Linked DNA regions of Tsuneonella mangrovi. The protein of the gene in region 1 interacts with the protein of each later gene in a pairwise test. Links are inferred from orthologs where the notes say so. Each region holds a gene or a part of one and is shown in the gene's direction. Other genes may lie near its edges. The genes, in order: CJO11_RS04505 and ssb.

Region 1 (15,822 bases):
GAAGGCCCCGCCACAATGCTGATTCGCTCCATCGAGAAATTCCTCCGCGAGCACGACATGGCTCCGACCAGGTTCGGCCGCCTCGCTGCGCAAGATCCCCGTTTCGTGCTGGACCTGCGGATGGGCCGCGAGCCGCGCCCCGAAACGGAAAGACGTGTGGAACATTTCATGAACAAATATGCGGAGAGCGTCCATGCTGGCTGACACCGACCACCGCCCCGTGCGCCTGCACGCCGCCCCGCGCGGCCCCGGGGCACGACTGCGAGCCGCGATCGCCGACTTGGCCGAACAAGTGGCGCAGATCACCCATCACCGGGAGAAGCCGTGGGCCAGCGTGACGTTCGAAGGCGCACGCCATAACTTAGCGCTGGTGTTCGAGGGGGCCGAGGCGGTCGCCGCGGGCGAGCGATTCATCGCCGCACTGCCCGAACACGAGTTCGCAATCCCCGGCCAGCTGGTCGCCGATGCCAGCGTGACCGAAGTCGACCATACACTCGCCCCGTCACCCCGTCTTGTGGTGACCTGCGAGCTGCTGTTGCTGAAGGACGCCTGATTACCTTCTCGCGTGGAAATCTCGGCCGACCCTGCTTGACAAATGGAATCGTATTCCGTTTATAAGCGGAATATTATTCCACATATGAAGGATCCAGCGTCATGCCGATTGTCCACGTACACCTCAAAAAAGGCACCTCGACCGCGCATCGCCTGAACATTGCCAAGGGAATCAAGAGGGCCTTGCGCGAGGTCCTTATGCTTCCGGAAGATGACTACAATCAGATCACTTTCGAGCACGAACCCGAGAACATGATCTACGACCCGAACTTCTTCGGCCTGCCGCGCAGCGAGCGGATGGTATTTATCTCGATGAGCTTCAATCATCGCTCGGCCGAGTTGAAGGCGCAGCTGTTCGATCAAGTGGCCCGGAACGTGGTCGAGGAAGCTGACCTCAGGATCGAAGATGTCATGATGAACATCATCGAGACCGCTCGCGAAAATTGGTGGGCACATGGTCGTACGATCAATCCCGAGACCGGTTTCGATTCGCGCATGGTCGATGCGCCTACCTGACGCTATGGCCATTGCATGACTAGCGCCCCGCCCGCTCCCCACTCCAAGCGCAAACGCGCCGATGCCCGGCGCAATCGGGACCGGATATTTGCCGCTGCCAAGGAATGTTTTGCTGCGGCTGGCCCCGCCGTACGGATGGAAGACATTGCCCGTGCAGCCGACACCGGCATCGGCACACTCTACCGGTCCTTCGGTAACCGCGCGGGACTGGCAGAGGCCATCTTCAGAGACGCACTGGAACGGCTGGTCGAAGCCGCGAACCAATCTGGCATGGCCGACTCAGACCCAGAGGCGTCGCTACAATCCTGGATCGCTATCTACGTCAGCGAAATGCAAGCCAAACGGACGATGCTTGCCGACCTCACCCCGCTGTTCGAAGCCGATCCTTCGATCCTACCCGATGCGCGCGCCAGTGCCGCAGCGGCGCTGGGAAAGCTGCTCGACTGTGCCCAGGCCGCAGGCAAGGTTCGCCCGGATATCGATGGCGAGTCGCTGATGTTGCTGGTCAATGGGATCGCCGTCGGACCAGCCAGCGGAACTGACGCAACACGGCGCTTGTTGCAGGTGGTCTTTGATGGCCTATCGAGTACCCGTGGCAGGGCCGGTAGCTAGTTCAGCGGCGCTCTGTCCAAATCCTGCGTCAATACCCCCGCACCGGGTCGAAGATCGGCTCAAGTGGTTCGCCGGCCACGTAGCGGTGGCAGTTGGCGATGAAACGCTCAGCGGAGCGGATGAACATCTTGTCCTGCGCGCGGCCCGAAAGGTGCATCGTCACTTGCGCATTGGGCAGCGACCACAGTGGGTGATCGGCGGGCAGCGGTTCGGGGGTCGTTACGTCGAGCAGCGCGCCACCGATCGACTTCGCTTCCAAAGCAGCAACCAGCGCATCCTGGTCCACCACCGCGCCGCGGGCGATGTTCACTACCACCGCGCTGTTCTTCATCGCCGCGAGTTCGCTCGCGCCGATCATGCCGTCGGTTTCGGGGGTCGCTGGCACAGCCAGTATCACCCAATCGAAACTGCCGAGCTGGCCGCGCCATTCGTCCGGACCGAGCGCCCCATCCACCGCCGAGCGGCGCACCGGCACGACCTCGACGTCGAACGCCTCGAGCCGGGTCTTGATCAGCGAACCGATCCCGCCGAGGCCGAGCAGCAGCGCGCGGCTGCCCGCCAGCTCGATCTTGCCGGGCGAATCCTCCAGCCACTCGTGCCGATCCATCGCGCGCACAACCTCGCGATAGCCCTTGGCGTGGCTCAGCATCAGCATCACGACGTATTCGGCGATAGTGATCGCGTTGATGCCAACGCCGTTGGTGATCGTTACGCCGCGTTCGGCCAGCAGGCTGAGCGGCATGAAATCGAGGCCTGCGTAGATCGAGCTCAACCACTTGAGCTTTGCCGCGCGCTTCGCAGCCTCGATCATCACGTCCTTGTCCTGCTGGTCGAACCAGGCGATCTCCGCCTCGGGGATCAGCTCGTAGAGCTTCTCGACCGAAGAGAACCAGCGCGGTTCGATTTCGGCGGGCAGGTGCCCTTCGAGCATCGGCCGCACGAGGCCGGAAATCACTGCAACGGTCATAGCTTCCACTCCCACCCCAACGGGTCGCCATCCATCGCCTCGACGCCCTTGGCCGCGAGCTCGTCACGGATGGCGTCGGAGGTGGCGAAGTCCTTCTCCGCCCGCGCAGCCTGTCGTCGGTCGAGCGCGTCTTCGATTTCGGCTTCGGTAATTTGCGCGTCCTTCGGCCGGATGCGGAGGTCCGCGCGGGTAAGCTTATCGAGGCCAAACCCCAAGACAGTGTCCATCTTCAAAAGCCCAGCAAACTTCACCGACTTCTCGTCTCTCTTGTCGGCAATGGCGCGTTCAAGAGCAGTCAGTGCCACAGAGGTATTCAAATCGTCTGAGATCGACTCATCAAAGCCAAAAATTAGGCTCCCGATGGGTGTATTCGGAGGACCAATTGCCAATGCTGGACGTGCTTCACGCCTTAGCTGTTCTACTGCCTTCACGATCCGCTTCAGCCGGGTAAGCGCCGCCTGCAGCCCTTCCCAGCTGAACTCCAGTTCGCTGCGATAGTGCGCCTGCAAGCACATCATGCGGTAGGCGAGCGGGTGGTAGCCCTTGTCGACCAGCAGTTGCAGGCGCAGGAACTCGCCCGCGCTCTTGCTCATCTTCCCCGACCGTTCGACGAGGAAGTTGTTGTGCATCCAGATCCTCGCGCCCGAGCACGCGGCATCGTCGAGCGAACCGCATTCGCAGAACGCCTGGTTCTGCGCGATCTCGTTGGGGTGGTGGATCTCGCGGTGGTCGATCCCGCCGGTGTGGATGTCGAACGGGAAGCCCAGTAGCTTGCCGCCCATCACCGAGCATTCCAGGTGCCACCCGGGCGCGCCCTTGCCCCACGGCGAATCCCATTCCATCTGGCGCTTCTCGCCCGGCGGGGTCTTGCGCCAGATCGCGAAGTCGGCGGCGTTGCGCTTGCCCTCGACGGTATCGATCCGGCCCTCGCCTTCATCGGTTACGGCACGGGCGAGCTTGCCATAGTCAGCGACCGTCGACACATCGAAATAGAGCCCGCTGTCGAGCTCGTAGCAATGCTCGGGCGCGATCGCCTTTGCGAAGTCGATCATGTCCTCGATGTAGTCGGTCGCGATCGACCAATTCGCCGCATCCGGCACGCCTTTATTCATCGGCCCGCGGATATTGAGCGCCTTCACGTCCGCCCAGTATGCCTCGGTATAGTGCTTCGCGATGTCCCAGATCGACTGCGCCTTTTCCGCAGCCATCTTCTCCATCTTGTCCTCGCCCGCGTCGGCATCGTCGGTCAGGTGGCCGACATCGGTGATGTTGATCACGTGGGTGAGCTTGTAGCCCTTCCAGCTGAGCGTTCGACCGAGCACGTCGGCAAAGACATACGCCCGCATGTTGCCGACGTGGGGATAGTTGTAGACCGTCGGGCCGCAGGTATAGACGCGCGCTTCTCCGGGATGGACGGGTTCGAACGTCTCGAGGCTGCGGGTCAGGCTGTTGAAGAGCTTGAGGTCGGTCATCGATGCGCGCTTTGGCCCGCGCGGCGGCGGGCGGTCAAGCGCCGAAGCCTTCCCAGCGCACGACTTCGCCGAGCGGCGCGCGCTTGACATCGAAAGTGTTGACCGGCGCATTGGGATCGCGATGGCCGATCGCCACCCCGCAGAACAGGATGTGGTCCTCCGGGATATCGACCACTTCGCGGATCGCATCGGAATAGACCGCCCAAGCTTCCTGGAAGCAGGTGTCGAGCCCTTCCTCGCGGCACAACAGGGCAATCGTCTGCAGCCACATGCCGATGTCCGACCATTGCGGCGGGCCCATGTATTTCGGCGTGTGGACCAGCATCATAACCGGCGCGCCGAAGGCGCGGAAGTTGTGCGAAAACCACGCAAGCCGCTGCGCCTTGTCCTCGCGCGCGATGCCGAGCGCGGCGTACATGTCCTCGCCCACCCCGAAGCGCCGCGCCTCGTACACCCCGTCGAGTTCGGGCGGGTAAATGTGGTATTCGGGCTTGAGCGCCGCGCGGCCCTTCGGAAACTCCAGCGCCACCCGGTCGAACAGTGCCTGCATCGGCTCCGCCGTGAGGATCACCGCATTCCACGGCTGGACATTGCCGCCCGAAGGCGAACGCTGGGCCTTTGCAAGCACCCGTTCGAGCACCGCTTGGTCGACCGGCGCATCGAGAAATGCCCGAATCGAGCGGCGGGACAGGGTGGCTTCGGAGACGCTCACCCTTCCACCTCGAACAAATCCGCCAGCTGTTCGATGATCGTCCCGCCGAGCTGTTCGACATCCATGATCGTCACCGCACGCTTGTAGTATCGGGTGACGTCGTGGCCGATGCCGATCGCGACGAGCTGTACCGGCGACTGCTTCTCGATCCAGTCGATCACTTTCCTCAAGTGCTGTTCGAGGTAGCCCGCGCTGTTGACCGATAGCGTGCTGTCGTCGACCGGCGCACCGTCGGAAATCACGATCAGGATGCGGCGATCTTCTGCCCGTGCGAGCAGCCGGTCGTGCGCCCACAGCAGCGCCTCGCCGTCGATGTTTTCCTTGAGCAGCCCTTCGCGCATCATCAGCCCGAGGTTGCGGCGCGCGCGGCGCCACGGCTCGTCGGCCTTCTTGTAGACGATGTGGCGCAGGTCGTTGAGGCGGCCGGGTTGCGGCGGCTTGCCGTCGGCGAGCCACTTTTCTCTGGACTGCCCGCCCTTCCACGCACGGGTAGTGAAGCCGAGCACTTCGGTCTTTACCCCGCACCGTTCGAGCGTGCGGCCGAGGATATCCGCGCTGATCGCCGCGATCGAGATCGGCCGCCCCCGCATCGAGCCGGAATTGTCGATCAGCAGCGTGACGACAGTATCCTTGAACTCCTGGTCGCGCTCGATCTTGTAGCTCAGCGAATGGCCCGGACTGATGACCACGCGGGCAAGCCGCGCGGCGTCGAGCAGCCCTTCCTCCTGGTCGAAATCCCAGCTGCGGTTCTGCTGCGCCATCAGGCGGCGCTGGAGCCGGTTGGCGAGCCGGGTAACGATGCCTTGCAAACCGGTCAGCTGGCTGTCGAGATACTGGCGCAGGCGGTCGAGTTCTTCCGCATCGCACAGCTCGGGCGCTTCGATCACTTCGTCGAACTTGGTGGTGTAGGCGGTGTAGTTGAAGCTTTCCGGCAGGTCGGTCCACGGGCGGTTCGGGCGCACGGGCATCATGCCCTCTTCGCCGTCGTCGTCCGGCTCGCCTTCGCTCATTTCCTGTTCGGAGGTAGTTTCGCTTTCGCTGTCGGCGTCACTGTCACCTTCGGTGACTTCGCCCGCAACCTCGGTGGTCTGCGGCTCGCCGTCGCCTTCGTTCTGCTCGTCGCCGTCCTGGTCCTGGTCTTCGCCGTTCTCGTCCTCGCCGGTTTCCTCTTCGGACGGCTGGTCGAGATCGTCGGGCACCACCAGGTCGAGGTGGCGCAGCATATCGAGCGCGAGGCCCTGGAACGCCTTCTGGTCGTCGAGCGACAGCGCGAGCGATTCGAAGTCCGAACCGGCGCGTTCCTCGATGAAATCGCGGACCATGTCGACACCCGCCCGGGCGCGCTCGGGCACCGGCTGGCCGGTCAGCTTCTCGCGCAGCAGCAGCCCGAGCGCGGACTGAACCGGCACGTCCTGCGGCGACTGCGCGCGGGCTATCGGGTCCGATGCGGTACGCAGTTCGGTGGCGGCATCGAGATTGTCGCGCATCCCGCTGAAGTTGTTCGCGCCAAGCGCTTCGTAGCGGACCTGCTCGATCGCATCATAGCAGGCCCGTGCGGTCGGTTCGCTCGGCGCGTTCTTCGCGTGGAGTGCTTCGTTGTGATGGCGCAGCTTGAGCGCGAAGCTGTCTGCGAATCCGCGCGCTTCGCGCGCCTGGTCGGGCGGCAGCGAGCGGCCTGGCAGCGGCACGCGGAAGTTCTTGCCGCTGGCGCTCGGCGCATCGGCGCTCCACGCGACCTCCACCTCCGGCTCGTGCGCGATCGCGCGCGCCGTTCCGGTCAGCGCGTGCTTGAACTGGTCGAGGGGAGTCTGGTCTGCCAATCTGCTAACTTAGATAATGCTCTGCCCGGTCTTTGCCCAGTCGGCGAGGAAGCCTTCGATGCCCTTGTCGGTCAGGACATGGTTGGCCAGCGCCTTGATGACCTTGGGCGGCGCAGTCATCACGTCGGCGCCGATCCGCGCGCTTTCGAGCACGTGGATCACGTGGCGCACCGATGCGACGAGGATTTCGGTCTCGAACGCGTAGTTGTCGTAGATCAGGCGGATGTCGCGGATCAGGTCCATCCCGTCGAACCCATTGTCGTCGTGCCGCCCGACGAACGGCGATACGAACGTCGCCCCCGCCTTCGCCGCGAGCAGCGCCTGGTTGGCGGAGAAGCACAGCGTAACGTTGACCATCGTACCGTCACCGGTCAGCGCCTTGCAGGTCTTGAGTCCGTCGATCGTCAGCGGCACCTTGATGCACACATTGTCGGCGATCCTGCGGAGCACTTCGGCCTCTTTCATCATCGTCGGATGATCGAGCGCGACCACTTCCGCGCTCACCGGGCCGTCGACGATCGCGCAGATTTCCTTCGTCACTTCCATGAAATCGCGGCCCGACTTGTGGATCAGGCTGGGATTGGTGGTCACGCCGTCGAGCAGGCCGGTTTCGGCAAGCTCCCTGATGTCGTCTATTTCGGCGGTGTCGGCGAAGAATTTCATCGGTGTCTGGCTCCCGGGGAATGCGATTCCCCCGCAGCCTTAGCGGGCACGGCGGCGCGCGGCTAGAGCGCGCCGACCAGCACTTTGGGTAACCGGCAAACGAACCGGTAATAGTGCGCTACGCGGACCTTGCCGCCCGGCCCCGCCGGTGCCCATATGGCCCAAGCCATGAACCGCGTCCGCCTCCTCGTCCTCAACGCCGCGCTCGGCCCGCTCGATTACCGCGTGCCCGAGGGGATGCAGGTCGAGCCGGGATCGGTGGTGATGGCTCCACTCGGACCGCGGCAAGTCGTCGGGGTCGTGTGGGAGGAGGAGCGACTGCCCGCCGAACGGGTGGCGGAAAGCCGCTTGCGCCCGCTGGTCGAAGTGCTCCCCGTCCCCCCGCTCAAAGCCGAACTGCGCCGCCTGATCGAATGGACCGCCGACTATTACTGCGCGCCGCTGGCATCGGTCGCGCGGATGGTTCTGTCGAGCGGCGGGGCGCTCAAGGGCCCGGCAACGATGACCGAATACCGCTTGTCGGGTGGGATGCCCGAGCGAATGACCCCGCAACGCGAACGGGCAATCGGCGCTCTCGAAGGCGAGCAGGCGAACATGCGCGAACTGGCAGGCCTCTCGGGCGTCAGCGAAGGGGTGCTGCGCGGGCTGGTGAATCAGGGTGTGCTCGAGCCGGTCGAAGTCGATTGCGACCGCCCCTACCCGGAGGCGCGCGCCGACTTTGCAGAGCCGGTGCTGAACGCCGCGCAGCAGGAAGTCGCCGACCGGTTCGTGAGCGCGGTGGAAGAGCATCGCTTCGCGCCGTTCCTGCTCGACGGCGTCACCGGCTCGGGAAAGACCGAGACCTATTTCGAAGCCATCGCCGCATCGCTGCGCGCAGGGCGGCAGACGCTGGTGCTGCTGCCCGAGATCGCGCTGACCGAAGCCTTCCTGCGGCGCTTCGAGGACCGCTTCGGCGCGGCTCCGGTGCTGTGGCATTCCTCGCTCAAGGCGACCGAGCGGCGGCGGGCATGGCGGGCAATCGCCAGCGGCGAAGCGCAAGTGGTGGTCGGCGCGCGCTCGGCACTGTTCCTGCCCTACGCGAAGCTCGGGCTGATCGTGGTCGATGAAGCGCACGAGACCAGCTTCAAGCAGGACGACGGGGTGCGCTACAACGCCCGCGACGTGGCGGTGATGCGCGCCCGGTTCGAATCCCTGCCGGTGATCCTCGCCAGTGCGACCCCCGCGCTTGAAAGCCTGCAGATGGCCGCGAGCGGGATCTACGAGAAGCTCGATCTCGAAAGCCGCTATGGCGATGCGCTTCTCCCGGCGATCGATACGGTCAACCTAACCGAGGAGCCACCCGAGCGCGGGCGCTGGCTTGCCCCGCGGCTGGTTGCGGCAATGCAGGAACGGATGGAGCGCGGCGAGCAGTCGCTGCTGTTCCTCAACCGGCGCGGATTCGCCCCGCTGACGCTGTGCCGCAATTGCGGCTTCCGCTTCCAGTGCCCCAATTGTTCGGCATGGCTGGTCGAGCACCGCCTGTCGCGGCGGCTCGCCTGTCACCATTGTGGGCACGAGACCGCCCCGCCTCCCGCTTGCCCCGAGTGCGGCGAGCCCGATTGCCTCGTCGCCTGCGGCCCGGGGGTGGAGCGGATTGCAGACGAAGTCGCCGCAATCCTGCCTGACGCGCGGGTAGCCGTCGCGACCAGCGACACGCTCAACACGCCCGAGAAGGCCGCTGCGTTCGTCGCCGCGGCGGAAGAAGGCGCAATCGACGTGATCGTCGGCACCCAGCTCGTCACCAAGGGGTTTCATTTCCCCGAGCTGACACTGGTGGGGGTGGTCGATGCCGACCTCGGGCTCGAAGGCGGCGACTTGCGCGCGGCCGAGCGGACCTACCAGCAGGTCGCGCAAGTCGCGGGCCGTGCGGGTCGTGGGGCCAAGCCGGGCGAAGTGCTGATCCAGACCCGCCATCCCGAAGCGGCGGTGATCGCCGCGCTCGCCAATGGTGACCGCGACGCATTCTACGACGCCGAAACCGAAGCGCGCCGCCACGCGGGCGCACCGCCGTTCGGGCGGTGGGCGGCGATCATCGTTTCGAGCGAGGACGAAGCCGAAGCGCGCGAGGCCGCCAACCGCATCGGCGGAACCCGGCCCAATGTGCCCGATGTTGCGATCATCGGCCCGGCGCCCGCGCCGCTATCGCTGCTGCGCGGCCGCTATCGCTATCGCTTGCTGATCAACGCGCGCCGCAGTGCGCAAGTGCAGGATGTTATCCGCGACTGGCTGGGCGCGCTCGAATTCCCCGGCGGTGTTCGGGTCAGCGTCGATATCGATCCCTACAGCTTCGTTTGAAGGTCAGTCGTCGAGTTGCGCTTCGTCGAAATCGGCGCGGGCGACTTCGATCGCATAGCTGTTGGCCATCGCCCAGTTGCCCAGTGCGGCAATCGGGCCGGTGAGCGATTCGCCCAGTTCGGTCAACGCGTAGTCGACCCGCGGCGGAACGGTGGGCTTGACCGAGCGGCTGACCAGCCCGTCGCGTTCGAGGCCGCGCAACGTACGGGTGAGCATCCGCTGCGAAATGCTGTCGATCTCGCGCCGCAATTCGTTGAAGCGTTTGGTGCCGCGGGCAAGGCTCATCACGACCCGCACGGACCACTTGTCGCCGATGCGCGAGAGGACATCGTTGACCGCCCGGCAACTGGGCTGGTCCGGCACATGCATGGTCACACGGGTGTTCCCATCGGACAAAAAAGTGCCTTCTTGCGGAGTGTGGGTGAGAGTTTCCATATGGCCTGTAGGTAACGATCAGTAACCTATTTGACAAGAAACAAGGACCCTCTCCCCATGCAAATCCTGCGAATCGACAGCGCGACGACCGGCGAAAATTCCATCAGCCGCAAACTGACCCAGATGCTGACCGATCACTTCACCGCGAAATACCCCGACGCCACGCTGGTCACTCGCGACCTCGCAGCCGATCCGCTGCCACACATCGACCCGATCACCACCAAGGCGATCCGCACTCCGCCCGAAACCCACGACGAGGCGGTCGCGGCGGCCTTTCCCTCGCAGCGCGCTGTGCTCCACGAATTCCTCGCTTCGGACATCGTGATCGTCGGCGCACCGATGTACAATTTCTCGATTCCCTCGCAGCTCAAGGCATGGCTCGACCGGCTCGGCGTTCCCGGTGTCACTTTCCGTTATTCGGAAAAGGGGCCCGAGGGACTTGCCGGCGGACGCAAGGTGATCGTCGCCTCTTCGCGCGGGGGCGCCTATTCGAACGAAGACATGGCCGAAAACCAGGAAAGCCTGCTGGCGACGATGTTCGGCTTTATCGGTGTCGACGATCTGACCTTCGTCCGGGTCGAAAAGGCCGGGTTCGGACCGGAAGCCGTCGAGCAGGGCCTGGCAGCGGCGCGCGAACATATCGCCGCGCTTTAGGCAGATCGCCGCGCTTTAGGCCGCGTGGACAAGATCAATCGACTGGACTTCTCCTCGATTGCCGCCGAATGTCGCGCGCAATCGAGGAGAGAAACCCCATGCTGACCGTCCACCACCTGCGCATCTCGCAATCCGAACGAATCGTCTGGCTGTGCGAGGAGCTGGGGCTGGACTACGAGCTGAAGCTCTACAGTCGCCGCGAAGACAACCGGCTGGCGCCGGACGAATACAAGGCGCTGCACCCGATGGGCATCGCCCCTGTGATCGAGGACGACGGCCTGGTGCTGGGCGAGAGCGGCGCGATCATCGAATACATCGTTGCGAAATACGGCGACGGGCGGCTGGTCCCGTCGATCGACAGCCCCGACTTCGCCGACCACTTGTTCTGGTTCCACTTCGCTAACGGCACCTTCATGACCAATGGCATGATGGCGATCGCCGCGATGCAGGCGGGCGCAAGCGAATTGCCACCGTTCGTCGCCGACCGCACCGCGAAAGCGTGGGCGATGGTCGAACAGCGGCTGGGCGAGGCGCCCTATTTCGGCGGCGCGGAGCTGACCACGGCGGATATCATGATGGGCTTCCAGCTCACCACCAGCCGTGCTTTCAACGACATGACCATCGGCCACCTGCCAAACTTGCAAGCGTACTTGAAGCGGATCGGGGAACGGCCCGCCTACCAGCGGGCAATGGCCAAGGCTGAGCCGGGAATGCCGCCGAAGCTGGACTAGGCTGCGAGAGCCTCCGCTTCGCGCGCGAGGCGACGACGCGTCCACCAAGGGCGGACAAGTTGCCCTTCCCGAACGGCCTTGACCGTCAGCCACGCGCCGGCCCCACCAGCGATCGCGAGAGCAACGGCTGACGCCTCAAGTCCGAACTCTCCGCCCGACAGCCAGACCGAACCGGCGGGGTGCGCAGCAAGGACGCCATCCACTTCGTTGCCGGACACCGGCACGTCGAACACGAATCCCTGCGTGACATTCCAGCCGAAGTGCAGGCCAATCGAAAGCCACAGCGAGCGGGTCAACATGTATGCTCCGCCGAGCAACACGCCCGCTTCCACCGCGATCGCGAGCGAACTGAACCACGTGGCGTTCGGGTTCATGATATGCGCTACGCCGAACAATGCCGATGTCGCCGCGAGTGCGAACCAGCTGCCGCCGAAATCTTCCAGATATCGGAACAAAATTCCGCGGAACATGACTTCTTCGACTACTCCGGCCCGCAACCCGGCAATGAACAGGAGCATCGCCCACGACGTCATCCCTCCCCAGCCGTCGACACGATAGCCACCGAGTGCGAAGACCACCGCGAAGATGACGGTCATCAGCAATGCCGATCCGGCGATGCCGATGAGAAGCATCCGCCCGGCACCGGACCACGCAAGATCATCGCGGCGATTATCCCCGAGGCGAGGGATCAGGAACTTCGCCAGCAGCAAGGCCAGCGCGGGTGCCAAGAGGCCGTTGAGTACGATCTTTCCCGTCTTGGAAAGTGGAATGTCGAACTGCGCGAACAGGTAGGTTACCCCAGCAAATACGGCCACGAATGCCGCTATCGCGACGACGAGCGAGACGAGCGGGAAGTCCCAGATTTCGCGCCAGAGAGGTTTCTTGGTCATCGTGCCGTATTAAAGGCGCAATACACCAATGCAAGTCATTCGACGCCTTCGCGCTTGAGCAGCTCGCGCTTGATGTCGAGCCCGTATGCGTAGCCGCCGAGGTTGCCTCCCGTGCGGATCACCCGGTGGCACGGGATCAGCACCGCCACATTGTTGCGGGCATTGGCGCTGCCCGCCGCGCGCACCGCCTTGGGATTACCAGCAGCCGCGGCAATCTCTGCATATGTCCGCGTTTCGCCCGCGGGAATCGCCCTCAGTGCCTTCCAGCACGCTTCCTGGAACGCGGTGCCTTTCACGTCGAGCGGGATGTGCCCGAAGCCGGGAGGCGCGTCGCCCGGTGCTTCGACCGCTGCAACGACTTCCTCAAGCAATGAGGAGAATGCGTCGCTGCCTTCGACGAGGTCGGCGTTGGGGAACCGGGCGCGCAATTCGTCCTCACCTTCGAAGAACGACAGCCGGCATACGCCCTTGTCGGTCGCTGCGACAAGCATTTCGCCAAGCGAAGTATCGACCACCGCCCAATGGATCGTCGCGCCCTTGCCGCCGTTGACCCATGCACTTGCCGCCATGCCTAACCTACCTTTTGTCTCGTCGTAGAACCGCGAGGGCGCTGAATAGCCCGCCGCGTAGATTGCGCCGGTCACGCTGCCTACCCCGGACAACGCCTCACGGACCCGTTCCTCACGCAATGCGCGGGCATACGCTGCCGGCGACAAACCGGTGTGGCGAGTAAACACCCGCTGGAAATGGCTCGGCGAATAGCCGGTCACTTCGGCCAGTTCGGCGAGCGTGACCGCGCCCTCGGCCTGCTTGATCTCGTCGATCGCTGCGAGCACTGCGGCCTCGTCACGTCCGACATCGTCGGGCAGGCAGCGCTTGCAGGGCCGCAAGCCGTGCGCCCGCGCCTCTGCCCCGGTAGCGAAGAAACGCACGTTGTCGCGCTTGGGATGCCGCGCCGCGCACGACGGACGGCAATAGATCCCGGTCGTCAGGACGCCGGTCACGAAGCGACCGTCAAACGCCTTGTCGCGCCGCAGCACCGCCGCCCAGGCCGCATCGCTGGTAATCTGGTCAGACATCGCAATCCCCATCATAGCGTTCGATCCGTGCGGCGAAACACCCATGCATGGCGTTGTGCGCGTCGATGTAGCCGACTGCTTCGTCGGCCAGGAGGTCGCGAAGCACGGCGTCGACGTTATCATCAAGCGCGAGCGCGGCGCGGTGGAGCGTGCCGTCGAAGGCGTAGCAGCGCAGTGCAATGGGCCGACCGCGCAGCACCGGCGGCAGCGCATCGACACACTCTGCGGCCGCATCGGCATCCTTGCGCACGAAGATCGCGAACGCATTGCGATAGGGCGTGTCGACTGCGTGATTGGTGAAGTGGACCAGCACCAGCTCCTCTCCCGGATCGGCATCGCGCAGGCTGACACGGCACGGGTATCGTCCTTCCGGCCCGGCAATCACCCGGCTCGCCAGTGCGCTTTCGAGTGCGACCTCGTCCATCTCGAACAATGGCGCAAACTGCGCCGGTTCGAGGCCGCGAATTCGATAGGTCATGGATAGCTCCTCTGTCGTTCGAGGCTGTTACATGCCGCTAATCGACAAGGCGTGCATCCCGACGCTTGCGGTCAAACCGCCGGCAGGCGTAGAGGATGCAGCCGGATGGGACGTTTCCTCACATTCCTCGCTGCTTTGCTTGCGCTTTCGCTACCGGCGATTTCGCATGCCGAACCGGCCGATATCACTGCTGCGGCGCGCGGGGTGGTGCGGGTGGTGATCGTCGGCACCGATGGCCAGCAGGTGTTCCCGGTCAGCCACGGTTCCGGGTTTGCCGTTGCGCCCAACCTGATCGTCACCAACGCCCATGTCGTGCGCCAGGCGCAAATGGACGACACATTGCGGATCGCGGTGGTCCCGTCGGATGGCAATGGTTCCGACTATGCCCGGATCGTCGCTGTCTCAGCCTCGAAGGACCTCGCGCTGATCGAGATCACCGACAAGATGCGCCTCCCTCCGCTCACGATCGCGGGGACGCCGGCTGGCGATGGCGAGGAAGTCATCGCGGTGGGTTATCCGATGAATGTCGATCGGGCGCAGGGCCTGTCGCTTGACGACATTTTCAGGCCCCAACCGCCGGTCAAGAGCCGCGGGTTCGTCTCGGGCGAGCGCCCCAGCCGCGATATCGATACCGTGCTGCACACAGCGCCGATTGCGCGCGGAAATTCGGGCGGGCCGCTGCTCGACAACTGCGGGCGAGTGCTCGGCGTCAACAGCTTCGGTGCCGATTCGGACGGCTCGGACGGCGAATTCTATTTCGCGGTGTCCGACCGCGAACTGCTGCCGTTCCTGCGCAGCAACAACGTCTCGCCTTCGGTCAACGCGCTACCGTGCCGCTCGATGGCGCAACTCAATGCATCCGAACGCGAACGGATCGCCAACGAGCAGGCTGCTGCGCGCGCGCGGCTGGCGGCGCGGGTCGAGGCCAACCGGACCGCCCGCGAACGTGCCCAGCTCGAAGCCGAGCTCGCCGTGATGGGCGAACGCGAGAACGCGATGGCGCTGGCGACGATACTTCTGCTTGCGGCCTGCGGGTTTGGACTGGCGGCGAAGGGTGCGCGCGGGCGTGACGATGGCGGGAAGCGGATGCGGATCTATGCCGCAAGCGCAGTCGTCGCCGGAATTGCCTGTATCGGCATCTGGTTCACCCGCCCCGGGATCGACGCGATCGACCGCAAGGTGGCCGATGCGATGGCGGCGCGCGGCGACGGGGCGAACGCAGGCGAGGGCAATGGAAGCGGCGCGGTGAACGGTCAGCAAGAATTGGTCTGCACGATCGAGCCCAACCGCAGCAGGATCGTCAGCGAAGCACCGCAGGACACCGCTTTCTCGTGGAACGACAACGGCTGCGTCAACCACCGCACGCAATACGGGTTTGCCAACGGCCAATGGACCCGGCTGTTCGTGCCGAAGGATGACGATACCGTCTCGATCAGCTCCTACGATCCGGCCACGCATACCTTCCGTACCGATCGCTATCCGCTCTCGCAATCGGAGATGGCACAGGCGCGCGATGCACGCAGCAAATACACCGCTCCGGCGTGCGGTGCGGCCAGCGCGGCCAGCCGTTTGGGCGAAATGCAGTCCGGCGTGGTTTCGCTGCTGCCCGACCAGCCCAACGAACGGTTGGTCTATACCTGCAAGGCCAAGACCGGCCCCAGTCTGCCCTAGGCGGCGAGCGCTTCCCCGCTCAGCGTGATGCGGTGCATCTCGCGTGCATAGCCTTGATAGTCGTTGCAGGCGAAGTGCCAGGTCGTGCGGTTGTCCCAGATCGCCACTGTCCCGTCGCGCCATTGCACGCGGCCCTGCAGGTCCGGATTCATCGCTGCAGCGTAGAGTTTCTGGAGGAGCGGCAGGCTCTCTTCGCGCGTCCGCCCGACGATATTTATCGTGAAAGCCGGGTTCAC
Region 2 (15,621 bases), 1.3 Mb from region 1 along the record:
ATCTCGAGGTTGACTTCCTGTCCCTGCGCCAGTTCGCCCAGCGTCGTCACCTCGGCGGTGTGCGGGATGATGTTCAGCCCGAAATGCACCGAGCCGTTGGCATGGTCTTCCACCGAATTGACTGTCAGCGAGACCCCGCTGACCGTGATCGATCCCTTGGGCGCGATGAACGGGGCGAGCTCTCGCGGCGCGATGATCATCACCCGCATCGAATCGCCTTCCGGCTCCCAATGCGCGATGGTGCCGACCGCATCGACATGGCCGGTCACTATGTGGCCGCCAAGTTCGTCGCCGACCTTTAGTGCCGGTTCGAGATTGAGCCGCTCGCCTACGCGCCACTTGTCGCTTGCGGTGCAGGCGATGGTTTCCGCCGAAACGTCGACCGCGAACCATGCCTTGCCCGGTTCGCCGCCGCGCTCGACCACCGTCAGGCAGACGCCCGAACAGGCGATCGATGCGCCGATGGCGATCTTCGCCGGATCCCACGGGCACGAAATGCGCAGCCGCAGGTCGCCGCGTTGCTCGACGCTTTCGACAGTGCCGATGGCGGTGACGATCCCGGTGAACATGGCGGCTCCCTCAGCTGCTTCGCGTGCGGCGATAGGCGGTGAACGTGTCGCTGCCAAGCTGGCAGGTTTCGCGACGTTGCCAGCGGCCGTGCGCGGCATCGAGGCTAGCGGGGCCGAGGCTGCCGATTGCACGCAGTCCGTCGCCGATCACGATCGGCGCGCGGTAGAGTTCGATCCGGTCGACCAGGTCGGCAGACAGGAACGCAGCAGCGGTTTGCGCGCCGCCCTCGACGTAGAGATATTGCACGCCCGACATGTCCCCGATGGCCGCTGGGCTGGCAATCGCCTGCGCGCCTTCGGGCGCTGCCCCGCGCGTAAGTACCCAGCGCTCGGGGCTGCGGTCCTCGATACCGGGCAGGCGGACGTCGAGCCGGGGCGAATCGCCGCGCCAGGTTCCGCCGCCGACGAGGATCGCATCGGCCAGCGCGCGGCGCGAATGGACGTGCGCGCGGGCGGCTTCCCCGGTGATCCACTGCGAAGTTCCGTCGGCCAGAGCGATGCACCCGTCGAGCGACATCGCCAGCTTGAGCGTGACGTGCGGGCGACCGTGTCGCGCACGCATGAGGTATCCCGCGAGGCTCGCTTCAGCCTCGGGAGACGCGACGGTTTCGGCGTCAATCCCTGCGCTCCGCAGGCGGTCAATTCCTTCGCCGGCTGTGCGCGGGTCGGGATCGGCTACGCCGACCACGATACGCGCCGGCTGCGCCTCGGCCAGCAGGTCGGCGCAAGCCGGGCCGCGCTCGCTCCGGTGAGCGCACGGTTCGAGGGTGACGTAGACAGTGCTTCCGCGCGCTGCGTCTCCGGCTGCGGCGAGTGCCATCGCTTCGGCGTGGGGGCGGCCTCCGGCCTGGGTCCAGCCGCGCCCGACCACCGCGCCGCGCTGCACGATAACGCAGCCGACCGCCGGGTTGGGGCGGCTGAGTGGGCGACCGCGCGCAGCCAGCCGCGCGGCAGCGGCCAGCCATGCGCGGTCAGTTGGCGGCATCGGGTGCGGGCTGTTGCGATGGCATGCCCATTTCCTTGAGCAGTTGTTCGCGCTGCTTTGCCTTCTCCGCATCGACCTTGGCCTGTTCGGCGTCGATCTTCTTCTGCATCGCGTCGACATCGACCCCGGTGGCGCGGCCGAGCGCGGCGTAAAGATCCTTGCGGCGCTGTGTTTGCGCGGCTTCCATCGCGTCGATCTTGTCCTGCCGCTTTTGCGCGGCGATGTTCGATGCTTCGATCTCGGCATCGGTGCGGCCGGGCGCGAAAGTCGAGATCCAGATCACTTCAGGCTTGGGATTGGTGCCGACGACATGGAACTTGGCGAACTGCCAGATCATCGTAGCGCTGATTGCCATGGCGAGCAGCAGCACGCCGAGCTTGATGCGGATGCGCGCGAAAATGAACAGCGCCACCGCAACCGAGGCAAACCCCAGCAGGATCAGCGTTGCGAGAAGATTCGGCCGCTGCGCGTTACCGCTTAGCAGGTAGAACAACGATGCCGTTGTCAGCGCCGCCCCTGCAAGCATTGGCCAGCGATAGGGGTTGGGCCGTGAGAACTCGGTCCAGAAATCGGCGATGCCGGGGCCGGGATTGAGGTGTTTGAGTACCCGCATGGGCGGCAAGATAGGGCCTCGGCGCGCCGAGCGCTAGCCGAACGTGGCGTAGAGCGTGCGCCCGTGCGCCTTGATCCACCCGTCGGCGGCGGCGATGTCGCTATCGAAGATCTCCGCGAGCGCGGCATGGAACGCCGGGCTGTGGTCGAAATGCAGGCAATGCGCGACTTCGTGCGCGACGACCGAGCGGCGCACATGGTCGGGTGCCTGCACCAGTCGCCAGTTGATCCGCACGGTGCCGCCGGTCGAACAGCTGCCCCAGCGCCGTCGTGCGCGGCTCAGCGCCAGCTTCGGGGTCTCGATCCCGGCGCGCTCCGCATAGAACGCCAGGTCATCTTCGAGCAGCCGCAGCGCTTCTCCTTCGAGCCAGCGCTGGAGCCGCGATGCGAGGTTCTCGAGCGGGCCGCCGATGGTCAGCGTTTGGCCGTCGTGCCGGGCCTTGCGCGGGGCATCGGCGCGCCAGTCGATCGCCAGCGGATTGCCGCGATAGCTGAGCGTACCACCCGGTTCGGGCGGGCAGCGCTCGGGCACCTTGGCGAGCTGCTGGTTCAGCCATTCGGTGCGGGCATGGACGAACGCGAGCGCCTCCGCAGTCCGGCACCAACCGGGCAATGTCAGCCGCACGGCGTTGCCGTCAGGCGCGAGCCGCATGGTCAGGCGGCGGGCCCGGCGGTTGCGGGTAATTTCGATCGGCAGGGTACGACCACCGATCGTGACTTCGGCATCGCTGGGCGCGGCGCGGAGCCAGTCGATCATCGCGCAGCCTCTGCTTCGGTATCGGGTTCGCCGTCGAGCCAGTCCACCACGTGGTGTTCGAGCGGACCGGCTTCGACCTCGCTCACTACGCGTCCTGCAACGCCCGGCCCACGCGTGTGGACTGCATTCCGGTCGCCGCTCAGCAAGTAGTGCCATCCGGCCAGCGGCCGTCCTTCGGCGCGGCGGCGATAGGCGCACGACACGGGCAGCCAGCCGATCGCGTTGACCAGTTTCGGGGTCAAGCGCAGGCAATCGGGCACGAACGTGCGGCGATTGCGATAATCGCTGCACCGCGCGGTCTCGATATCGAGCAGCTTGCAGCACACGTTGGTGTGCTCGATCGCGCCGGTCGCTTCGTCCTCGAGCTTGTGCAGGCAGCACCGGCCGCAGCCGTCGCACAACGCTTCCCACTCCTCGCGGCTGAGCTCAGCCAGCGGCAGTTCCCAGAAGCGCTCCCTCAACGCACCCACTTGGCCAACTCGGCGGCGACGGCATCGGGGCCCTTGTCCGTCGGCAAGGTCGCAATCGGCTTCCCATCCGGCCCGAACAGGTAAGTGATCCGCGAATGGTTGACGAGGTAGGCGCCGTCGCCTTCGTCCTTGCCCTTCTGGTAGTAGACCTTGAATTCCTTGGCGGTCCTGGCGATTGCCTCCGCCGATCCGGTCAGCCCAACGATGTCGGGGCTAAACGCGGCGGTGAACTGGCCAATTTTTTCCGGCGTATCGCGGGCAGGGTCGACCGTGACGAATACCTGCTGGACCTTCTCGCCAAGGTCGGGGTGCTGCTTCTTGAATTCGGCGATGCCCTGTGCAGTGCGCGACACGTCGACAGGGCAGACATCGGGGCAGAAAGTGTATCCGAAATAGATCGCGACGAACTTGCCGTGGAAACTCGCCCATGTCCTGCTCTTGCCGTGCTGGTCGGTAAGCGTGAACGGCCCGCCGATTGCCGCGCCGGCCAACGGTGCGTCGGCGAGCGGTGTCTGCGGAGCGGAATGGCATCCGGCCAATGAGAGGGTAGCGGCGAGGGCGAGCGACATTATGATTTTACGCGGCATGGTGCGACGGTTCATGGTCTGCTAACCCGCCCCGAGCAAGGGCATTCGTGCCGATTTCGACGACCGGTTTGCTAACGGAGACAGGAACCGATGCCACGCGCCATTCTGCGCTACCTGGGACTGATGCTTGCCGCGGCAATGATGCTGGGAGCCAATCCCGCCGCCGCCCAGCGGTTCAGCGATGGTTATCTGTTCCTCAAGGCGGTGAAGGACCGCGATGGAAACAAGGCGACGGCGCTGATTCAGGATCCGGGAAGCACCGTGATCAATGCGCGCGACCAGATGACCGGCGACAGCGCGCTGTTCATCGTCGTCGAGCGGAAAGATGGCCTGTGGTTGCGCTTCCTGCTCGATCGCGGCGCCGATCCCAACCTTGCGAACTACGCCGGTGCAACGCCTTTGACCCGGGCGGTGAACCTGGGCTGGGTCGACGGCGTCGAGCGGCTGGCGAAAGCCGGGGCGCAGGTCAACGTCAACAACGATACCGGCGAGACTCCGCTAATCACTGCCGTGCACCAGCGCGATGTTCCGATGATCAGGGTGCTGCTTCAATACGGGGCGGACGCCGACCGAACCGATAACTCGGGCCGCTCGGCGCGCGACTATGCCAAGCTGATGGGGGCGTCTGCCGGAATCGAGGACGTGATCGAAACCGCCGAGGCGGCGCGCGGCGGGGCTGCTTCGAATACTTACGGTCCGGGGCAATGACCGACAATTCGCCTGCCGACGACTTCACGCTCGACGAGCTGGCATTGCTGCTGGCCCCCGCGGTTGCCGATGCGGCAGCGTTCGACGGCTGGAGCGAAGCTGCGATCGAAACTGCGGCCGATGCCTGCAAGGTCGATCGCGACGTGGCGCGGCTGGCGTTCCCGGGCGGCGCGATGGACATGATCGCTGCATGGATCGCGACGATCGATGCTTCGATGGAGGCCGCGCTTCCGCCCGAGAAGCTCGGCAAGATGAAGGTCCGCGAGAAAATCGCTGCGCTCGTCCTCGCACGGCTGGATGCGATTGCCGGCAAGGAAGAATCGCTCCGGCGTGCAATGGCGATCATGGCGATGCCGCAAAGCGCGCTGCGGGCTACCCGGCTGGGCTGGAACAGTGCGGACCGGATGTGGCGCATGGCGGGCGATACCGCGACCGACTACAACCACTATACCAAGCGCGCGATCCTCGGGTCGATTTACGCTGCGACTCTGGCGGTGTTCGTCAACGACGAAAGCGAAGGCAAGGCGGATACGCGCGCTTTCCTCGACCGGCGAATCGAAGGCGTGATGCGCTTCGAGAAGGCCAAGGCGCGGCTGCTCAAGGGCGACGACGAGCGGTTCAGTCCGGCGCGGTTTCTCGGGCGCCTGCGCTATCCGGCGAAGTAGCAATTGCACGATGAGCCGCAATTCGACGTTCTTCTATTGATAATCAGTTGCAACTAGCTTCTCGATCTGGCAGCAGCCCGCGCGTGACTCTCGAAGACCTCCAGCTTGGCGAAAAAGCCCGGATCGTATCGGTCGACTGGGGCAGGCTCGCGCCTGAAGAAGGCACGCGGCTGCGGGCATTGGGGATCGACGAAGGCGCGCGAGTCGCGCTCGCCCATCGCGGGGTTTTCGGCGGGCACGATCCGCTGGCGGTCACCGTCGGGCGCATGACCATCGCGGTGCGCCGCGTTCACGCCGCAGCGATGGAGGTCGAACCGGCATGACCGCTCCGCGCACAGCCGCTCTCGTCGGCAACCCCAATTCGGGCAAGAGTGCGCTGTTCAATGCGCTGACCGGTGCGCGCCAGAAGATCGCCAATTACCCGGGCGTGACCGTTGAACGGAAGGCCGGGCGGATCGTGCTGCCGAGCGGCGAGCCGGTCGAGCTAATCGACTTGCCCGGCGCCTATTCGTTCGAGCCGACCAGCCCGGACGAAGAAGTGACCCGCAAAGTCGTCCACGGCGAATTCGAAGCCGAAGCAATGCCTCAAGTGCTGGTGGTGGTGCTCGACGCAGCCAACCTCGAGCAGCACCTCGTGTTCGCGCAGGAAGTGATCGCGCTGGGCAGGCCGACGGTCGTCGCGCTCAACATGGTCGACCTCGCCAAGCGCGACGGGCTGGTGCTCGATCCGGAGGCCTTGTCGTCCGCGCTCGGCGTGCCGGTGGTGCCGACGGTGGCGGTGCGGCGTCGCGGTATCGCTGAATTGCTCGTGGCGATTGCCGACGCCGAAGCGCATGTAACCGATGGTGCGCCGCACGCGCAGCCTCACCTGACGTTGCCAGAACGGCGCCTTGCCGCGCACAACATCGCCCAAGCCGCGATCCTGTCGGAAACCACGCAGCACCGGCTCCACGCAGGGCTCGATAAGGTGCTGCTCCATCCGTGGCTGGGCCCGGTGATCCTGTTCGCATTCCTGTTCGTGATGTTCCAGGCGGTGTTCGCGTGGGCGACCCCGTTCGCCGACGCGCTCGACGCGGGGGTGAACCTGCTGTCGGGCTGGGTCGTAGCGAATTTCCCTGCCGGGTTCCTGCGCGACCTTGTCACGCAAGGGGTGCTGGCCGGCGTCGGCTCGGTGATCGTGTTCCTGCCGCAGATCGTGATCCTGTTTGCGTTCATCCTGTCGATGGAAGCAAGCGGCTACATGGCGCGTGCAGCGTTCCTGATGGACCGGCTGATGCAAGGCGTGGGGCTTTCGGGCCGCAGCTTCATCCCGCTGCTTTCCAGCTTTGCCTGCGCGATCCCCGGGATCATGGCGACCCGTTCGATCGCCGATCCCAAGGATCGCCTGACCACGATCCTGATCGCGCCGATGATGACCTGTTCGGCGCGGCTGCCGGTCTATGCGGTGATCATTGCCGCGTTCATTCCGCATCGCACCGTAGGCGCCGGGATCGGATTGCAGGGGCTGGTGCTGTTTGCGCTCTACGTTTCCGGGATCATCGGTGCGATGGCGGTGGCACTGGTGCTGCGCCGGTCGGTGACCAAGGGCACCGCGAGCGGTTTCATCATGGAACTGCCGCGCTACCAGATGCCGCACCTCAAGGACCTGGCGATCGGATTGTGGCAGCGGGCGTGGGTGTTCCTGCGCCGCGCGGGCACGATCATCTTCTCGGTCACCGTTGTGCTGTGGCTGCTGCTCAGCTTCCCCAGGGCCGCGCCGGGCGAGAGCCAGGTCGATGCTTCGATCGCCGGGCACCTGTCGAACGGGCTGGCAGTGGTGGTGAAGCCGATCGGCTTCAATCGCGAAATCGCGCTGGCACTGATCCCGGCGATGGCGGCGCGCGAAGTGGCGGTCAGCTCGCTCGCGACGACTTACGCAGTCGATGCGCCCGACGATGCCCACATGGAGGCGGGACTGGCGACGCAGCTTGCTGCCAAGTGGAGCCTGCCGACCGCGCTCGCGTTTCTTGCGTGGTTCGTGTTCGCCCCGCAGTGCCTTTCGACCATTGCTGTCGTCCGGCGCGAGACGAATGGGTGGAAATGGCCCTTGTTCATGTTGGCATACCTCTTCGCGCTTGCTTATGTTTTTGCCGGCCTGACCTTCTGGCTGGCGACAGCGGCGGGCCTCTAGCCGGCTATCGGGCAAAACCCTATTTACGCTGTTGCCGAGCAGGCCGGCGGGAGCCTACCTGTTCGCGGGAATCACTTATTGGAGCGCGATGGCGCTCGGACTTTAGCGAACGAAGGGATGCGACGATGGCCGGCTCACTCAACAAGGTAATGCTGATCGGCAACCTCGGCGCGGATCCGGAGATCCGCAGCTTCCAGAACGGCGGCAAAGTCTGCAACCTGCGGATCGCGACCAGCGAGACGTGGAAGGATCGCGACGGCCAGCGCCAGGAACGCACCGAATGGCACACCGTGGCGATCTTCTCCGAAGGGCTCGTCAACGTTTGCGAGAACTACCTGCGGAAGGGCAGCAAGGTCTATGTTGAGGGCCAGCTGCAGACCCGCAAGTGGCAAGACCAGTCGGGCAACGATCGCTATTCGACCGAGATCGTTCTGCGCGGCTTCAATGGCACGCTGACGATGCTCGACGGTGCGCCGGGTGGCGGCGGCCAGCGCGGCGGCGGTGGCGGCGGCGACTGGAACCGTGGCGGTTCGAGCGGAGGCTCGGGTGGCGGCGGTGGCGGCTGGAACCAGGGTGGCGGATCGTCAAGTGGCGGTTCGGGCGGCGGCTCGAACTACGACGACCTCGAAGACGATATCCCGTTCTGATCTTGCGCGGGGTCAGTCCCGCTTCAATCCCTTGAGCAAGTCCGCCAGCGGGCCGTCGCGCGGCTCGTCGTCGGCCTCGATCCCGGCTTCGGCGCGCGCCGCATCGGCATTCGGCCCTTCGGCATAGGGATCGATCGCGAGCGAGAGACTTTGTGCGACCGCTTCGCCCAAATCGATTGTCTCGCCGTTGAATTCGATCTCGTCGAGGTCGTCTTCGTCGAGTTCGACTTCCTCGTCGGGCTGGGCTGCGCTGGCCGTTGGCGGGACGAACCGCACAGTGAAAGGCTCTTCGATGCGGACCGGGAAATTGTCGCCCGCCACCGCGCAGGTCTGGACAAGATCGGCGGTGATCGTGCCGATTACGTCCACCGCTGCGCCATCGGGGGCGAAACGGGCAGTCGCCTCGAGCGAATCGATAGCCGCCACCCCGAATCGTTTGGCCAACGCCGATCGCTCCCCGGCATCGGCCGTGACCGCCATTTCCTCCGGCGGATGCGGGCGGACCTTGACCGGTCGGCTGAATTCCGGCGCGGTAGCGTCGTTCATGCCGCGATCTCGCCTGAGCAGAGCAAATTGGCGGAGGTTCTTTCCAGCCGTTCGGAAAATGCGCGCAGCCCGTTGGCGATAACCGCCGGATCTGCCCCTTCGCGCAAAGTAACGTTGCGGCGCACGGCATCTGCCAGCGTGGCGTTGTCACCTGCAAGCCCCGCCTTGTAGGCTGCCATCCGCCCACCGGTCGCGCCCATGAGCTTGCCGATCCGTTTGCCGACGACCACGTCGTTGATCCCGAATTCGCGCAGTTGCCCGTCCATGTCGTGAACGAACAATTCGGTCAGCAGCGCGGTGTCGGGCACCAGTTCACTGTCTTTTTCCATGTGGATCAGCACCAGCGAATAGATCGCGGAGACCATGTCGAACCGGCCCGAGACGGTGTCCTCCGCTCCGCCACTGGTGTACCAGGAGGGGCGGCGCGCTTCGGCGACGATCGCGTTCCACAGCGGGCGCAGCGCCTCGCGCGGATCGGGCTGGCGGGCGAACAGGCGGGACAGGATGCTCATCGCGAGCCATTTCGGCGACATTCAGCGGCAATTCAACCGTGCTTGTGCACCGCGCGTGATTGCCAGCGCGGGTGCATCGCCCTAAGGCACACTCAAACCAGTTCGCGCGCGGTGATGTGGCGGGCGAAGCGACAAGAGGGATTTCGATGACGGCAGTACGGACGATCGCGGCGGGCGTGGCGATGGCGGCGGCGCTGGGCCTTGCGGGCTGCGCGTCGATCAAGAACCACCGGGGCTATATCGTCGACCAGACACTGACCAATTCGATCGCGCCGGGCATCGACAATCAGGAATCGGTCCAGCAGACGCTGGGCGACCCGAGCTTCAAGAGCGAGTGGGGCCAGCCGACGTGGTACTATGTGTCGAGCCTGACCGCCCGCAAGCCTTTCGTCCGGCCCAAGATAACCGAAGAGTCGGTTTTGGCGGTGAAGTTCGATTCGGCGGGGAACGTCGCTTCGGTTGATCGGACCGGGATCGACAAGGTGGTCTATCTCCACCCCGATGGTGACGCGACGCCGACGCTGGGCCGTAACCGCGGGTTCCTCGAGGACCTGTTCGGCAACATCGGCCAGGTCGGTACGGGCGCAGGTGCCGGGGGTGGCGCTGGCGGTGGGGGTGGCCAGGGGCCGAACGGCAGCTAGTTTGGCTTGAAGCCAGCGATGCCGCGCCCATATCGCGCAGCATGAGCGAAAGAAACGATTCGCACGGGCTGACCCCGTGGCACGGCACCACCATCATCGGCGTCAAACGCGGCGGCAAGACCGTCGTCGCGGGCGACGGGCAGGTCTCGATGGGCAACACGGTGATGAAGCCCAACGCGAAAAAGGTCCGGCGGATCGGCAAAGACGGCAAGGTTATCGCCGGTTTCGCCGGGGCGACCGCAGATGCCTTCACCCTGTTCGAGCGGCTCGAAAAGAAGCTCGAGCAATATTCCGGCCAGCTGATGCGTGCCGCGGTCGAGCTCGCCAAGGATTGGCGGACCGACAAGTACTTGCGCAACCTCGAAGCGCTGATGATCGTTGCCGATACCGAAGTGCTGCTGGTGTTGACCGGCAATGGCGACGTGCTCGAACCCGAAGGCGGGATCGCCGCAATCGGTTCGGGCGGCAATTTCGCGCTCTCGGCGGCTCGTGCTTTGTCCGACTATGAGGACGATCCCGAAAAGATCGCTCGCCGCGCAATGGCGGTTGCTGCGGAAGTATGCGTCTTCACCAACGACCAGGTCACGCTGGAAACGGTCTGAACACAATGGATAACCTGACCCCCAAAGCCATCGTCGAGGCGCTCGACGCGCACATCATCGGCCAGACGGATGCCAAGCGCGCGGTGGCCGTTGCCTTGCGCAACCGCTGGCGGCGCCAGCGGCTGTCGCCCGAGCTGCGCGACGAAGTGACACCCAAGAATATCCTGATGATCGGGCCGACCGGCTGCGGCAAGACCGAGATCAGCCGCCGCTTGGCGAAGCTTGCCGAAGCGCCGTTCGTGAAGGTCGAAGCGACCAAGTTCACCGAAGTCGGCTATGTCGGCCGCGACGTCGAGCAGATTGCCCGCGACCTGGTCGAGGAAGCGATCCGGCTGGAGAAGGACCGCCGCCGCGAAGCGGTGCGCGAGGCGGCGAGCAAGGCGGCGATGGACCGGCTGCTCAACGCGCTCGTGGGTGACAGCGCCAGCGAAGCGACCCGCGAGAGTTTCCGCCAGCGGATAGTCGACAACGCGATGAACGATGTCGAAGTCGAGGTGGAGGTCGAGGAAGCACCGCAGATGCCGTTCGATCTTGGCGGGATGGGCGGCAATGTCGGGATGATCAACCTGTCCGACATGTTCGGCAAGGCGATGGGCAAGACCCCGACCAAGCGCCGCAAGCTCAAGGTTCCCGATGCATGGGACAAGCTGGTCGACGAAGAGGCCGAAAAGCGCATGGACCAGGACGATGTCGCCCGGGTCGCGCTCGAGAACGCCGAATCCAACGGCATCGTGTTCCTTGACGAGGTCGACAAGATTGCCGTCAGCGATGTGCGCGGCGGGTCGGTCAGCCGCGAAGGGGTGCAGCGCGACCTGCTGCCGCTGATCGAAGGCACCACCGTCTCGACCAAGTACGGGCCGATGAAGACCGACCATGTGCTGTTCATCGCCAGCGGTGCGTTCCATGTCGCCAAGCCGAGCGACATGCTGCCCGAACTGCAGGGCCGCCTGCCGATCCGGGTCGAACTGCGCGCGCTTACCGAAGAGGACTTCGTGCGAATCCTCAGCGAGACCCGCGCGAACCTGGTGGCGCAATACAAGGCGCTACTCGGCACCGAGGATGTTACGCTCGAACTCGGCGATGATGCCATCGCGGAGATCGCCCGGATTGCCGCGCAAGTGAACGAAAGCGTCGAGAATATCGGTGCCCGCCGCTTGCAGACGGTGATGGAGAAGCTGCTCGAAGAGCTCAGCTTCGAGGCCGAGGACCACAAGGGCGAAACGGTGACGATCGATGCTGCCTACGTGCGCGAGCGGCTTGCGAGCCTCGCGGGCGACACCGACCTCAGCAAGTATATCCTCTGATGGCCGGGACGGTCCGCGATACGGCAGCGATGATCACTAGCATGGATCCCCGGCTCGACGATCAGCGCTGGTGCTTCGTTTCGGTCACCCCCGATCGCGCGCCCGAACTGCTCGGCTCCGCACTTGCCACGTTCCGCGAGGACGAAGGCGTTTCCGCGATCGTGCCTGCGCACATGGGCAGCGAAGGCGACCCGGTGATGGCGCGGATAACGCTGATGGTGCATTCCGACCTTGAGGGATACGGGCTGACGGCCGCGGTTTCGGGCGCGCTGGCCGAAGCGCAGATCGCCTGCAACATGGTCGCTGCGCTGCACCACGACCACGCATTTGTGCCTGTCGAAAGGGCCCAGGAAGCGCTCGCGATCCTGCGGGAACTGCAGGGGCAGGCGTAGGATCCCCACCGTCAGCGTTCCAAATTGCCAAGGCGTGGCTTGAGGCGTGGCGCGCCTGACCGTAAGGCTGGGTCGATGACCGGTTCACCCGCCGCTGCACCAGCTGGATACGATCCGCGCCTGATGGCGGCGGCGGCGGCGCTCAATGCCAACGATCTCGCACGCGCCGAGCCGCTGCTGCGCGAATACCTCAAGCAGGACCCGTTCGACGTGTTCGCGATCCGGATGCTGGCTGAACTGGCTGGACGGATTGGGCGGATGCGCGATGCCGAAACGCTGCTGCGCCGCGCGCTCGAGCTTGCGCCCGACTTTACGGCCGCGCGCTCGAACCTCGCGCTGGTGCTCTATCGCACTGGCCGCCCGGTCGAGGCGATGGAAGAGCTCGACCAGGTGCGCCGCGAAGAGCCCGACGAGATGGCCTATGCCAACCTGCGCGCCGCCGCGCTGGGCGGGGTGGGCGAATTCGACGAGGCGCTGGCGCTCTACCAACGCGTGCTGGACGAACGCCCGGCCCATCCCAAGGTGTGGATGAGCTATGGCCACATGCTCAAGACGGTCGGGAGGCTCGACGACAGCATCGCCGCCTATCGCCGCGCGATCGATTTGCGGCCCGAACTGGGCGAGGTCTGGTGGAGCCTCGCCAACCTCAAGACCTACAGCTTCGACGATGCCGACCTCGCCGCGATGGAAGCGATGCTGGCGCGCGACGACCTGTCGCAAGAGGATCGCTTCCACTTCGATTTCGCGCTCGGCAAGGCGCGCGAGGATCGCGGCGAAGCCGATGCGGCGTTCGCCCACTACCTCGCGGGCAACGGCCTGCGGCGTGAGTTGCTGCACTACGATGTGAGCGAGAACACCGCGCGGATCGACCGAATGATCGCGCAAGCCACGCCCGGCCTGTTTGCCGCACACGAAGGCGATGGATGCGATGCGCCCGACCCGATCTTTATCCTCGGGATGCCGCGCGCGGGATCGACCCTGATCGAGCAGATCCTGTCGAGCCATTCGCAGGTCGAAGGCACCAGCGAACTGCAGGACATTCCCGAGCTGGCGCGCCAACTCGACGAGTATCCCGACAGGCTGGGCGACCTGTCGGCACAGCAACTTCGCGAGACCGGCGAGAGTTATCTCAAGCGGACCCGCATCTACCGGCGCACCGCGAAGCCGTTGTTCATCGACAAGCTGCCGAACAACTGGATGCACACAGCGCTGATCCACCTGGCATTGCCCAATGCGAAGATCATCGACGCGCGGCGCCACCCGCTGGGATGCTGTTTCTCCAATTTCAAGCAGCACTTCGCGCGCGGGCAGAGCTTTTCCTATGACCTGTCCGACCTTGGCACCTATTACCGCAACTATGTGCGACTGATGGCACACATCGATGCGGTGTTGCCGGGACGGGTCCACCGGGTGATCTACGAAGACATGGTGGAGGACACCGAAGGGGAAGTGCGCCGCCTGCTCGACTATTGCGGCCTGCCGTTCGAGGAAGCCTGCCTCGAGTTCCATCGCACCGAGCGCGCCGTCCGCACCGCCAGTTCGGAGCAGGTGCGCCAGCCGATCTACCGCGGCGCGACGACTGCGTTCGAGCAGTTCGAACCCTATCTCGATCCGCTGGTCGCCGCGTTGGGTCCGGCACTGGAAGGATGGCGCACCGCGCCATAATCGTTGCATTATTATCACGAAGCGGACGCATTCGTAATTTCCTTGCACCTGTAACTTGACGCTGGCCTGTCTCACTTTGCAGTGGAGGTCGGATAGTGGTCATAAATGGAGGTCGGCGTGCGTAGTTCCTTTGGTAGATCGACTGCCTTCATCCTGCTCGCTTCGACTTCGGTCCTCGCGACACCTGCACTGGCGCAATCGACGACGCCGGCAAAGACCCCTGCCGCGACCGACAACGTCGACGCCAACGAGATCATCGTCACCGCCCAGAAGCGCAGCCAGAGCTTGCAGGACGTGCCGATCAGCATCCAGGCACTGACCGGCACCAGCCTCAAGGATCACCAGGTCGCCGATTTTTCGGACTACGCGGCCCTGCTGCCCAGCGTCAGCTACCAGTCGTACGGACCCGGCCAGTCGCAGATCTATTTCCGCGGTGTTTCGAGTGGTGCGAATGCCAACGGCAGCCACAGCGGGCCGCAGCCGACCAGCGCCATGTATGTCGACGAAGTGCCGCTGACGACGATCGGCGGCGCGCCCGACATGCACGTTTACGACGTTGCGCGGGTCGAGGCGCTGTCCGGGCCGCAAGGCACCCTCTACGGCGCGAGCTCGCTGTCGGGCACCTTGCGCGTCATTACCAACCAGCCGAACCCCAACCGCTTCGAAGCCAGCTTCGACGCGACCGGCACGACCCTCGCGAAGGGCGCCAATTCGTCGGGCGGGACGATCGAAGGAATGATCAACGTCCCGCTGAGCGAGCGGATCGCGCTGCGCACCAGCATGTTCTACGAGCGCGATGGCGGCTACATCAGCAACACGCTCGGCACCCGCAGCTACGATGCGTATGATATCAACGGCAATCCGGTCACTTTGACCTACACCAACGCCAAGTACGTCAAGAAGAACTTCAACGACGTCGAGACCTGGGGCGGCCGCGCCGCGCTCGGCATCGACCTCGACGACAACTGGACGGTGACGCCGAGCATCATCTACCAGAACCAGACCTCGCACGGGACGTTCCTGTTCGATCCCAAGGTCGGTGACCTGCAGGTGCACGATTTCACGCCGGATTACGGCACCGACGAATGGTACCAGGCCGCGCTGACCATCAAGGGCAAGATCGGCAGCTGGGACCTGACCTATGCCGGCGGCTATTTCGAACGCCAGACCGATCTGACGCAGGATTATTCGTACTACACGGTGTCCTACGTCGATAACTACGGGCCGTCGTATGCGAGTTACTACGATGGCAACGGCAACAACGTCGATCCCACGCAAGTCTATCGCGGGATCGACAAGTATTCCAAGCTGTCGCAGGAAGTGCGCATTTCCTCTCCATCGGAGAACCGCTGGCACCTGATCGCCGGGCTGTTCTACGAGCGCCAGACCGACAAGATCCATGCGGACTATATCGTGCCTGGATTCACCGACAGCCTGCTCGGGCCGCCGGTGCCCAAGTGCGGCGACGATATCTTCTGCACCCGTGTCTATCGCGTGGACCGCGACTACGCCGCGTTTGCTGACGGGTCGTACGACATCCTCGACAACCTGACGCTCGACGCCGGCATCCGTTATTTCAAGACCAAGAACTCGCTCGGCGGCTTCTCCGGATTTGCCGGAACGGTATCGAGTGCGAGCTGTACGCCGACTGCGGCGAGCGACCCGGTGCCGTGTACGCTGTTCGACTTCACGACCAAGGATTCGGGCGAGACGCACAAGGTCAGCCTGACCTGGAAGATGACACCCGACGCGATGCTCTACGGCACCTATTCTACCGGCTATCGCCCGG

Evidence for each region.
Region 2: the proteins of CJO11_RS04505 (region 1) and ssb interact in binary tests that used the Escherichia coli proteins (3 or more experiments, as listed by UniProt). The link is inferred for Tsuneonella mangrovi from one-to-one orthologs.

The regions. Positions count from the first base shown.
Region 1 is NZ_CP022889.1:897,459-913,280, forward strand. The notes cover bases 7,101-10,065. They hold CJO11_RS04505 (primosomal protein N'), read left to right. Parts: upstream 7,101-7,482; coding sequence 7,483-9,648; downstream 9,649-10,065. Other genes in these bases: fsa (fructose-6-phosphate aldolase), read right to left, coding at 7,101-7,314; CJO11_RS04510 (winged helix-turn-helix transcriptional regulator), read right to left, coding at 9,652-10,065. In the rest of the region: CJO11_RS04460 (hypothetical protein), read left to right, coding at 16-204; CJO11_RS04465 (hypothetical protein), read left to right, coding at 194-553; CJO11_RS04470 (tautomerase family protein), read left to right, coding at 751-1,068; CJO11_RS04475 (TetR/AcrR family transcriptional regulator), read left to right, coding at 1,084-1,680; CJO11_RS04480 (NAD(P)-dependent oxidoreductase), read right to left, coding at 1,709-2,647; cysS (cysteine--tRNA ligase), read right to left, coding at 2,644-4,119; CJO11_RS04490 (nitroreductase), read right to left, coding at 4,154-4,831; cobaltochelatase subunit CobT, read right to left, coding at 4,828-6,651; more of fsa, read right to left, coding at 6,661-7,100; more of CJO11_RS04510, read right to left, coding at 10,066-10,083; CJO11_RS04515 (FMN-dependent NADH-azoreductase), read left to right, coding at 10,141-10,737; CJO11_RS04520 (glutathione S-transferase family protein), read left to right, coding at 10,836-11,468; CJO11_RS04525 (CPBP family intramembrane glutamic endopeptidase), read right to left, coding at 11,465-12,358; CJO11_RS04530 (bifunctional transcriptional activator/DNA repair enzyme AdaA), read right to left, coding at 12,394-13,437; CJO11_RS04535 (DUF1203 domain-containing protein), read right to left, coding at 13,430-13,915; CJO11_RS04540 (S1C family serine protease), read left to right, coding at 14,021-15,586; CJO11_RS04545 (TauD/TfdA dioxygenase family protein), read right to left, coding at 15,583-15,822.
Region 2 is NZ_CP022889.1:2,185,438-2,201,058, forward strand. The notes cover bases 6,646-9,409. They hold ssb (single-stranded DNA-binding protein), read left to right. Parts: upstream 6,646-7,648; coding sequence 7,649-8,170; downstream 8,171-9,409. Other genes in these bases: feoB (ferrous iron transporter B), read left to right, coding at 6,646-7,523; CJO11_RS10720 (YceD family protein), read right to left, coding at 8,183-8,716; CJO11_RS10725 (ubiquinol-cytochrome C chaperone family protein), read right to left, coding at 8,713-9,228; CJO11_RS10730 (outer membrane protein assembly factor BamE), read left to right, coding at 9,375-9,409. Outside these bases: CJO11_RS10665 (riboflavin synthase), read right to left, coding at 1-569; bifunctional diaminohydroxyphosphoribosylaminopyrimidine deaminase/5-amino-6-(5-phosphoribosylamino)uracil reductase RibD, read right to left, coding at 580-1,554; CJO11_RS10675 (hypothetical protein), read right to left, coding at 1,541-2,167; CJO11_RS10680 (M48 family metallopeptidase), read right to left, coding at 2,201-2,923; CJO11_RS10685 (YcgN family cysteine cluster protein), read right to left, coding at 2,920-3,393; CJO11_RS10690 (SCO family protein), read right to left, coding at 3,381-3,980; CJO11_RS10695 (ankyrin repeat domain-containing protein), read left to right, coding at 4,071-4,688; CJO11_RS10700 (COQ9 family protein), read left to right, coding at 4,685-5,353; CJO11_RS10705 (FeoA family protein), read left to right, coding at 5,437-5,676; more of feoB, read left to right, coding at 5,673-6,645; more of CJO11_RS10730, read left to right, coding at 9,410-9,869; ATP-dependent protease subunit HslV, read left to right, coding at 9,911-10,471; ATP-dependent protease ATPase subunit HslU, read left to right, coding at 10,477-11,775; CJO11_RS10745 (ACT domain-containing protein), read left to right, coding at 11,775-12,167; CJO11_RS10750 (tetratricopeptide repeat-containing sulfotransferase family protein), read left to right, coding at 12,243-13,832; CJO11_RS10755 (TonB-dependent receptor), read left to right, coding at 13,950-15,621. UniProt on the Escherichia coli protein: Plays an important role in DNA replication, recombination and repair. Binds to ssDNA and to an array of partner proteins to recruit them to their sites of action during DNA metabolism. Acts as a sliding platform that migrates on DNA via reptation.